4 regions of the Streptomyces sp. YJ-C3 genome follow, and region 1 is predicted to be linked to each of the others. Evidence: riboswitches for the same ligand, from Rfam matches in the RefSeq annotation. Region 1 holds a riboswitch; each other region holds the start of a gene.
What was found. Region 1 has a riboswitch for cobalamin ahead of metE (5-methyltetrahydropteroyltriglutamate--homocysteine S-methyltransferase). Riboswitches for the same ligand answer to the same signal wherever they lie in the genome.
Positions count from the first base shown of each region.

Region 2: it holds a riboswitch for cobalamin, as region 1 does, so the genes downstream of both, ACVHNB_RS15575 (hypothetical protein) here and metE (5-methyltetrahydropteroyltriglutamate--homocysteine S-methyltransferase) in region 1, are expected to answer to the same signal.
Region 3: it holds a riboswitch for cobalamin, as region 1 does, so the genes downstream of both, ACVHNB_RS06210 (ribonucleoside-diphosphate reductase subunit alpha) here and metE (5-methyltetrahydropteroyltriglutamate--homocysteine S-methyltransferase) in region 1, are expected to answer to the same signal.
Region 4: it holds a riboswitch for cobalamin, as region 1 does, so the genes downstream of both, ACVHNB_RS29410 (cobalamin biosynthesis protein) here and metE (5-methyltetrahydropteroyltriglutamate--homocysteine S-methyltransferase) in region 1, are expected to answer to the same signal.

Region 1 is NZ_CM132685.1:2,550,734-2,552,920, forward strand. It holds gene metE (5-methyltetrahydropteroyltriglutamate--homocysteine S-methyltransferase) at 1-1,163, opposite strand, end outside; cobalamin riboswitch at 1,327-1,550, opposite strand; partial or broken gene ACVHNB_RS11270 (TerD family protein) at 1,606-1,743, opposite strand; gene ACVHNB_RS11275 (ROK family protein) at 1,816-2,187, opposite strand, start outside.
Region 2 is NZ_CM132685.1:3,560,177-3,562,363, forward strand. It holds gene yczE (membrane protein YczE) at 1-225, opposite strand, end outside; gene ACVHNB_RS15570 (TetR/AcrR family transcriptional regulator) at 218-802, opposite strand; cobalamin riboswitch at 1,012-1,176, shown strand; gene ACVHNB_RS15575 (hypothetical protein) at 1,218-1,604, shown strand; gene ACVHNB_RS15580 ((2Fe-2S)-binding protein) at 1,654-2,187, shown strand, end outside.
Region 3 is NZ_CM132685.1:1,399,466-1,401,652, reverse strand. It holds gene ACVHNB_RS06220 (nucleoside hydrolase) at 1-154, shown strand, start outside; gene ACVHNB_RS06215 (hypothetical protein) at 176-1,015, opposite strand; cobalamin riboswitch at 1,101-1,231, shown strand; gene ACVHNB_RS06210 (ribonucleoside-diphosphate reductase subunit alpha) at 1,353-2,187, shown strand, end outside.
Region 4 is NZ_CM132685.1:6,549,819-6,552,005, forward strand. It holds gene ACVHNB_RS29395 (hypothetical protein) at 1-193, shown strand, start outside; gene ACVHNB_RS29400 (hypothetical protein) at 126-437, opposite strand; gene ACVHNB_RS29405 (DUF397 domain-containing protein) at 464-700, opposite strand; cobalamin riboswitch at 983-1,128, shown strand; gene ACVHNB_RS29410 (cobalamin biosynthesis protein) at 1,165-2,121, shown strand; gene ACVHNB_RS29415 (cobyric acid synthase) at 2,118-2,187, shown strand, end outside.

The DNA of each region.
Region 1 (2,187 bases):
GCGGCGAGCTCCGCCGTGACGCTGCCGGTGCCCTGGGCCAGACCCGCGGCGAGGGTCGCCACCTCGGCGGTCTTCTGCCGCGCGAAGGCCAGCCAGCGCAGGATCTGCGGCTCGATGTCCCGCTCCAGCGACGCGTCCAGCGGGACGTGCAACAGCGAGCAGGACGGGGCGACGTCGACCCGGTCGGCGAGGCCGAGCAGGGTGCCGAGCGTGGTGAGGGACCTCGCCAGATCGTTGATCCAGACGTTGCGGCCGTCGACGACACCGGCGACCAGCCGCTTGCCGGGCAGCCCGCCGACGGCCGCGAGGGCGTCGAGGTTGGCGGCCGCCGAGCCGGTGAAGTCGAGCGCCAGACCGTCGACCGGGGCCTTGGCCAGGACCGGCAGGGCGTCGCCCAGCCGGTCGAAGTACGAGGCCACGAGCAGCTTGGGCCGGTCGGCGAGAGCACCGAGGTCGCGGTAGGCGCGGGCCGCCGCGTTCAGCTCGGCCGGGGTGCGGTCCTGGACGAGGGCGGGCTCGTCGAGCTGCACCCACGGGGCCCCGGCCGCACGCAGCTCGGTGAGCACCTGCGCGTACACGGGCAGCAGCCGGTCGAGGAGGGTCAGCGGGTCGAAGTCGGCGGCGACACCGGGCGCGGGCTTGGCCAGCAGCAGATACGTGACCGGACCGACGAGGACCGGCCGGGCGGCCAGCCCCAGGGCGAGCGCTTCCTCGAACTCCGTGACCTGCTTCGTGGAGTCAGCGGTGAACACCGTGTCCGGCCCCAACTCGGGCACCAGGTAGTGGTAGTTGGTGTCGAACCACTTCGTCATCTCCAGCGGCGCGACGTCCTGCGTGCCACGGGCCATGGCGAAGAACCCGTCCAGGGCATCGGCGTCGAAAGCGGCGCGGTGGCGCTCGGGGATCGCGCCGACCATGACGCTGGTGTCGAGGACGTGGTCGTAGTACGAGAAGTCGCCGGTCGGCACTTCGCCGATGCCCGCGCCGGCCAGCTCCCGCCAGTTCGTGCGGCGCAGTCCGGCGGCGGTGGCACGGAGGGCGTCGGCGGTGACGCGGCCCTTCCAGTAGCCCTCGATCGCCTTCTTCAGCTCGCGATTCTGTCCCTGGCGGGGGTAGCCGTACACGGTGGCCCGTGCTGCCGCGGCCGCGGTCCTGGTGGTCACGGAGATCTCCTTCGAGAGACGTATCCCTGGGATCCCGGAGACCGACGCGGCCGGAAAGGAGTGACAGACCGGCGGCACGGTCCCGCGCGCCGGGGCGCCGTCGTCCGTCCGGTGTGTACGCCGACCCGCCCTCGAGGTCACCGAGATGTCCGCACACGCGTCGTACGCGCACGGGCAGATGGCAGGTCTTCGGACTCGCGGGCACGTCCTCCGATCCGGAGGACACCTACTGGCCGTCGCTTCCCAGGTCCCGTTCGTCGGGACCCAGTGCGTATGACGGCGGTCGTTCCCACTCACCGCTGCGGGGCAGTCCCGGATTCCCACCGGGTTCCCTCTTACGACGCTCCCGCCTGGCGGACGGGGCGAACCAGCTGCACGGGCCAGCCTACGGGGCGGGGGCCGCTCGTCGCCAAGCGGCCGGGGCCACGACCGCGGCGCCGCCTCAGCCGGCGATGTCGACGCCGTACCCGAGGGCGAGCGCGTCGAGACCGTGGCCGTAGCCCTGCCCGGCGGCACGGAAGCGCCATACGGGGCCGCGGCGGTGGAACTCGGCGAGCAGCAGGCCGCGTTCGGTGGTGGCGCACACCCGACCCCGCTCACCGGCACAGAACGGCACGGGCCCCCGAGCGCGACCTGATCCGCCGGACCGGCCCTAGCCCCGTGGAGCCGTCGGTGCCGCAAGCCCGTCGCTCAGCAGGCGGCTGTCGATCTCGTCGAGGGCCAGACGCAGCGCGCCCAGGGCCACGCTCTCGTCGCCGAGCGTCGAGGTGCGCAGCTCCGGCAGGCGCAGGCAGTGCTTGGTCAGTTCTCGGCGCAGCGGCTCCAGGATGACGTCGGCGGAGCGGGAGAACCCTCCGCCGTAGACGACGACCTCGGGGTCCAGGGCGAGAACGAGGGCGGCGACCCCGACCGCGAGGTCCCGGGTGTAGCGGCGTACGGCGGCCCTCGCGTCCCGGTCGCCGTCCCGGGCCGCCTGGAACACCCAGGCCGCGATGTCGCCGGCCGCCGCCGTCTCCGGTACCCC
Region 2 (2,187 bases), 1.0 Mb from region 1:
ACGCTGGCGCAGCGGGAGCCACAGCACCAGCAGGACCAGCGAGACGACGACGACCACCTCGCCGAGCGAGAGGCCGGTGGCCAGAGCGATGCCCTGCGTGAAGACGGTCCACGGGTCGGCGCCGAGACCCGCTTTGAGGAGCAGTGCCAGGGAGAAGCCGAACAGGGCCAGCCCCGCCACGATCCGTGTGGCCCGCTGGACCGGGCGGTCGGACAGGCTACGCATGAGCGCCCGTGGCCGCCGCGACGAGCACCGCGGCCGCCCGCGCCGCGTCGTCGACCGCGCCGGCCGCGGCCCCGGGACCGTGGACGACCACGCGTCCGGCCACGCCGTCGATGAGGAGCAGGAGTTGGGAGGCGAGCACCTCAGGGGACCTGGCACCGGCCTCCTCGCACAGCCGCCCGAGCGTGTTCAGCAGCCACTGCTTCTCCTCCTGCGCCGCGACCGAGACCAGCTCGTCCGACGGTGACAGCTCGGCGGCGGCGTTGACGAAGGCACACCCTCTCTTCCCGTGGCCCTCGTACCAGTCGGCCAGCCACGTGAACACGGCGAGCAGACGCGGTTCCCCTGACGCCTCGGTGGAGAGGTACGTCTCCAGATCGGCGGCCCGCCGCGCATGCCGACTTCTGAGCGCTTCCGCCGCCAGCGCCGATTTCGACGGGAAGTGGGCGTACAGGGTCGGCTTCGTCACTCCCGCTTCCTGGGCGACGGCGTCGACGTTGGTCGAGACGATCCCCCGCTCATAGAAGACGCCCTCGGCCGCGGCGAGAAGACGGGCTCGGGAGGTGGTGTTCCGCTTCATAAATTAAACTTACCAGTTAGTTTAATTAGGAGGCTACTCCGGCTTCCGTTCCGGGACTTGTGCGGAGCGGGCCGTGTGGCGGAGGTTTGCGGCATGATCCACACGTGCGCGAGGTGAGCGTTTGGGCGCCGGCGCGGTAGGGGAGCGGGACATGGCCGTACTGGTGAGGCCGCAGGCGATCCGGCGGCGGGCCGGATGGCATGATTGCCGACGACATAGGCGACGGCGGTTCGAGGAATCCGGTGTGAATCCGGTGCGGTACCGCCACTGTGATCGGCGAGCGGATCCCGACGAGCCACTGCCCAGGACGGGTGGGAAGGCCGGGACGAGCTTCGACCCGAGAGCCAGGAGACTCACGCTGTCGCCTCCTCGACGGACCCCGGGGCGGACTTCCCCGGAGAGGGAGGAGTGCGGCATGCCCAAGAGGCCGGCTGACGAGAAGGGCGCAGCACGGGGCCGCGAGGTTCCGTGCAGGGTGGTGGTGTGCCGCGACTGCTGCTGCGGCAGCGCCAAGGTGAGCGGTGATCACGCGGCGCAGACCGCGCGGTTGCGGGCGGTCGCGCCGGTCCGCGTCTCCGAGTGCCTGGATGTCTGCGACCAGGCCAACGTCATCGTCGTACAGCCCTCGGAGGCCGGGCGGGCGGCGGGTGCCCGCCCGGTGTGGCTCGGCCTCGTCAACGACCGTGACGCCACCGAGGACATAGCCGACTGGATCACCGCCGGCGGGCCGGGCGTCGCACCCCTTCCGGAGATTCTCGATCTGTACCTCTTCAAGCCGCCGCGCCGCCTCAGGACCTCTTGAGCCCTCGGCTCCGGATGTCCGAACCACCACAGCGCTGAAGGGACTTGTCGTGAGTGAGGAGCCGAGCGAGCTCTCGCGCGGGAGCGTGATCGAGGCGCTTCACGAGGTCGCGAGACTCGACGGATTCTTCGTCCTGGAGACGGCGGAGAGGCCCGCAGGACGGGCATCCGGGAGCGGGCGGCTCGCCTCGTCGGAATTCGCCGTTCTCGCGCGGGCGGTCAACGACCGCTGCGCCACGGACGAAGCCCGCGTAGGCGTCTCCCTCGCGCACCTGGGGCTCGCCGCCCGTCTTTGGTCACCGGTGCTGGCCTGCACGCTCCTGCACCGGATCGTGCCCGACACGAGCACGGTGGAATGGGCCGGAGGCGGTCCGGCGCTCCGCCTGGCGGCTCCGACGGGACGGCCCGCCGGGTGCTTGCCGTCCCTTGCGGAGGCCGTGTACGCGGAGGTCAACGGCCCACTGGAGGAACTGGAGAGCAGACTCACCGTCACCATCGCCCCGGGGCTGCTGGCGGGGAACGTCGCGTCCGCGCTCGTCGGGTCGGCGGCGGTGCTGCTCAGGGCTCGGCCGGACCTGCGTACA
Region 3 (2,187 bases), 1.2 Mb from region 1:
CTACGACTCCGACTACCCGCGCGCGTACTACTCGGAGTCGCCCCTGGTGGCCGCCCGCACCGAGCACCGCGGCCGGGTCGCCCTGGGCACGGGCCCGCGCAACTTCACCGAGGACTTCGTGAACACGCTCCTGAAGCGGCCCGCGGCCGGGTAGCACCGGCGCCGGGGCCGGTGCTCACGCGCCGGCGCCGTACAGCGTCCCGCCCACCTCGCGCGCGAGGTGGGCGGCCCAGCGGACGGTCTCGTCGCGGCCCGCGCCCTCCTCGCCGAGGAGGAGCACGAGCACTCCGCCGACCCGCACATGGGCGCGGTACCGGGTGGTCGTCCCGCCCTCGTACATCACGTCCTGGACCTCCAGGAACGCCTCGTCGCCCAGGCCCTTGAGCGGCACGGTCCCGTACCGCTCGGTCGCCGAGCCCGCCTCCATGTCGGAGGCGAACTCCCGGCAGTGCCGCAGGATGTCCTGCTCGACGCGCTGATGGTCGCGGGCCTCGGCGACGGGCAGCGACACGATCATCTGCGTCGCCACGAGGTGCCCCTCCGGCGGCCGGGTCGCACGGTCCACCCACTGGGTGCGGGCCAGCGCCATGGCGCCCCGGTACGCCGCCGGGCCCAGCCAGGCCGGGTCCTTCTCGCCGGCCGCGTCCAGGCAGTACGACCAGCGGCCGCTGCGCTGGTCGTGGGTGCTCTCGTACGGGCCCGCCTGGGTCTCCCCGCGCTCCAGCCCCGTACCGAACGCGGCGTCGGGCAGCAGCGCCTTCTTCAACTGCTCGGCGGTGAAGACCTGCCGGGGCGCGGCGACGGCGTCCCGGCCCGGGGCGGTCGCGGGGCCGGTGGGCCGGACCACCTCGGGGCTCGGCGCCGTCGGGCTCGCGGACGTCTTCGGACTCGCGGACGTCTTCGAAGGGGCGGACGACGACGGCCCGGCCGCGGCCCGGTCCGCCGCTCCCCCGCCGCACCCCGCCAGAAGCACCGTCACCAGCGGCACCACGGCCGTCCCCTGCCACGCGCGCATCGAGCCCTCCCCAAGATCGCCCGCCCGTAGATCGCCGTCACCCTATCCGACACAAGATGTGGGCCTGCCGCGAAAGCCTGACACAAGATGTATGCTCACTCTCGCTGTCGCCGCAGGGGAATCCGGTGCAAATCCGGAACTGTCCCGCAACGGTGAACGTAAGCGCACATAAGCGCCCGCGTGAGTCCGATGACCTGTCGACAGCACGCCCGAGCCGTCCGGCCCGGGCGTCGACGACGTCCGGGCCTCGCGGAATGGGCCGGTGACGACGGCGCCTCCGTGCGCCCGAGCCACTCCCTCCCCGCAGGCCCCGAGCCGAGCGAGGGAGAGCCTCCACGTGACCATCGCGCCGCCCGCCGAACCGGTCTCAGCCGCACCGGACGACGCTCCGGGGACCGCGCTGCTGCGCACCCTGACCGAGCTGACCGCCGACCTCCCCGACGCCGACCCCGGCCGGGTCGCAGCCGCCGCGCTGCGCGGCCGCAGTGCCCGCGCCGACGAGGCCGAGCTGCGCGGACTCGCCACCGAGGCAGCGGCCGGGCTCATCTCCGAGGACCCCGTCTACTCCCGGCTGGCCGCCCGGCTCCTGACGCTCTCCATCGCCGCCGAGGCCGCCTCGCAGGGCGTGACCTCGTTCACCGAGTCGGTCGCGGTCGGCCACCGCGAGGGGCTCGTCGCCGACCGCACCGCCGAGTTCGTGCGGATCCACGCCGCCCGGCTGAACGCGCTGATCGACCCGGCCGGGGACGACCGCTTCGGCTACTTCGGCCTGCGCACCCTGCACAGCCGCTACCTGCTGCGCCACCCGATCACCCGCCAGGTCGTCGAGACCCCGCAGCACTTCATGCTCCGCGTCGCCGCCGGTCTCGCCGAGGACGACAGCGCCCGCGCCGTCGACGAGGTCGCCGCGCTGTACGGCCTGATGAGCCGCCTCGACTACCTGCCCTCCTCCCCCACCCTCTTCAACTCCGGCACCCGGCACCCGCAGATGTCGAGCTGTTACCTGCTGGACTCCCCGCTGGACGAGCTGGACTCGATCTACGACCGCTACCACCAGGTGGCCCGGCTGTCGAAGCACGCGGGCGGCATCGGCCTCTCGTACTCCCGCATCCGCAGCCGGGGTTCGCTGATCCGCGGCACGAACGGGCACTCCAACGGCATCGTGCCGTTCC
Region 4 (2,187 bases), 4.0 Mb from region 1:
GTGTGGCCTGACCTCGCCCTGGGCGGTGGGTTCGGTCGTCGCCGCGGCGTCGTCCCCGGTGACCGCGATCGCCTACGGTTTCGCCCGGCTCCTCCTGCGCTGTGCGGAGGCCATCCGGTCGCCGCTCAGCGCCGACGCCCCGCCGTCCGACCCCGATCCGTCACCGGATCCCGGTGCTGCGAGCCGCCCCTGACGCTCCGTAGTCCCGCGCGGAAGCCGGTCGCGGCGGCGAACAGCGCGGCGACCAACACCCAGACCACGACGCGGGCCTGGCCGGACGGGACCAGTGCGGCGGCCAGCGCCCCGACGACGCTCGCCGCAACGCCACAGGCCAGACAGAACACCACGAGGCCACGTGGGGAGACGACTCCGCGCGCGGTGCGGCTCACCGCCCCGTGCGCCCGCTGCCGCGCCTCGGTCATGTGGTGACCGGTCATCGCGCCCTCCTCCCCCCGCGGTGGACTCAGCGGTCGGTCCTGCCCGGACCGGACCCGCCCAGAGCCCTCAGGAACGCCTGCCACCGGATGCGCCGGAAGACCAGATCCGCCGTATCCCGGTTCCCGGAGTCACGGACTCGGACCTCGGTCTCACCGAGCGCCACTTCCACGCAGTCCCCGCTCAGACCCGAGTAACTGCTCTTGCGCCACGGCCCGGTGACCTGTTCCTGCCATGACCGAGCGTGCTCTCTCCCATGGGACACACCGGCCTCCTCCTGCTCGAGAGCCGGCGTCCCCCGTCATTGCACGCCCGCGTGCAGGCACCATAGCGCCGCCGGGGCGACCCGCCCAGGTGTCCCGGACGGATCCGCCTCACCACGTCGCCAAGGCGCCCTCAACCACTCGTGGACCGCTCTCCGTCTGCCGTCTTCCAGTCTAGGTAGGCCTGTTTTCGACCCATAGAGGAATTCCGGCCCAGTGAACGGGTCCCACGCGGCGCTGTGGACCTCCCCACACTCCCCTCTCCCAGGTCAACGGCAAGTTGACGCACCTTCGCGCACCGTGGTGGACTTCCCGGGCCATATACGGCAGCAGTCCGAGGAAGCCGGTGCGAATCCGGCGCGGTCCCGCCACTGTGAGCCCTTCTCCGGGAGGGCGAGCCAGGAACTCTCGCTGCCGGTCTCGTCGAACCAGGGCGTGGACACCCTGAGTGAGGACAACTACCGCCATGTTCGCCCTGCGCGGCGCGGCGCGGGCCGAGCGCGTCTTCGCGTGCGGTGCCGCCGCCGGACTCTTCGCCGATCTGCTGCTCGGGGACCCGCGTCGAGGGCATCCCGTCGCCGGATTCGGCCGGGCCGCCGGGGCCGTGGAGCGGGTGCTGTGGCGGGATCACCGCGGCTGGGGCGCCCTGCACACCGCCGTCTGCGTGGGCGGGGCCACCGCCGTGGGCGCCCTCGCCGCCCGTGCCGTACGCCGCTCCCCCGCCGCCTCCGTCGCGCTGACCGCCGCCGCCACCTGGGCCGTGGTCGGCGGGACCTCGCTCGGCCGGGAGGCGCGCGCCGTCGGGGCCGCGCTGGAGGCCGGGGACGTGGAGCTGGCCCGGGAGTTGCTGCCGCGGCTGTGCGGACGGGATCCGCAGGGGCTGGACGCCGACGGGATCGCGCGGGGCGTCGTCGAGTCCGTCGCCGAGAACACCTCCGACGCCGTCGTGGGCGCATTGGTGTGGGGCGCCGTGGGCGGCGTGCCCGGGCTGCTCGCCTTCCGTGCCGTGAACACGCTCGACGCCATGGTCGGGCACAAGTCCGTGAAGTACCGCCGGTTCGGCTGGGCCTCGGCCCGGCTGGACGACGTCGCCGGGTGGCCGGGGGCCCGGCTGACCGGTGCGCTCGCCGTGCTGGCCGGCGGGCGTCCGCGCGACGCCGCCCGGGCCTGGCGCGAGGACGCGGGGCGCCATCCCAGTCCCAACGCGGGGCCCGTCGAGGCCTCGTTCGCGGGGGCGCTCGGGGTGCGGCTCGGCGGGACGTTGGCGTACGGGGGCAGGGTCGAGCACCGGCCCGTGCTGAACGCGCGAGGGCGCGCGGTGCGGGTGTCGGACGTGGAGCGGGCCGCGCGGTTGTCGCGGCGGGTCAGTGTGATGGCGTGGGGAGTCTGTGTGGCCGGGCGGTTGTTGCGAGGGCGTCGATGAGCGGGCGGGGCGGCGGGCTGCTCGTCGCCGGGACCACGTCGGACGCCGGGAAGAGCGTCGTGACCG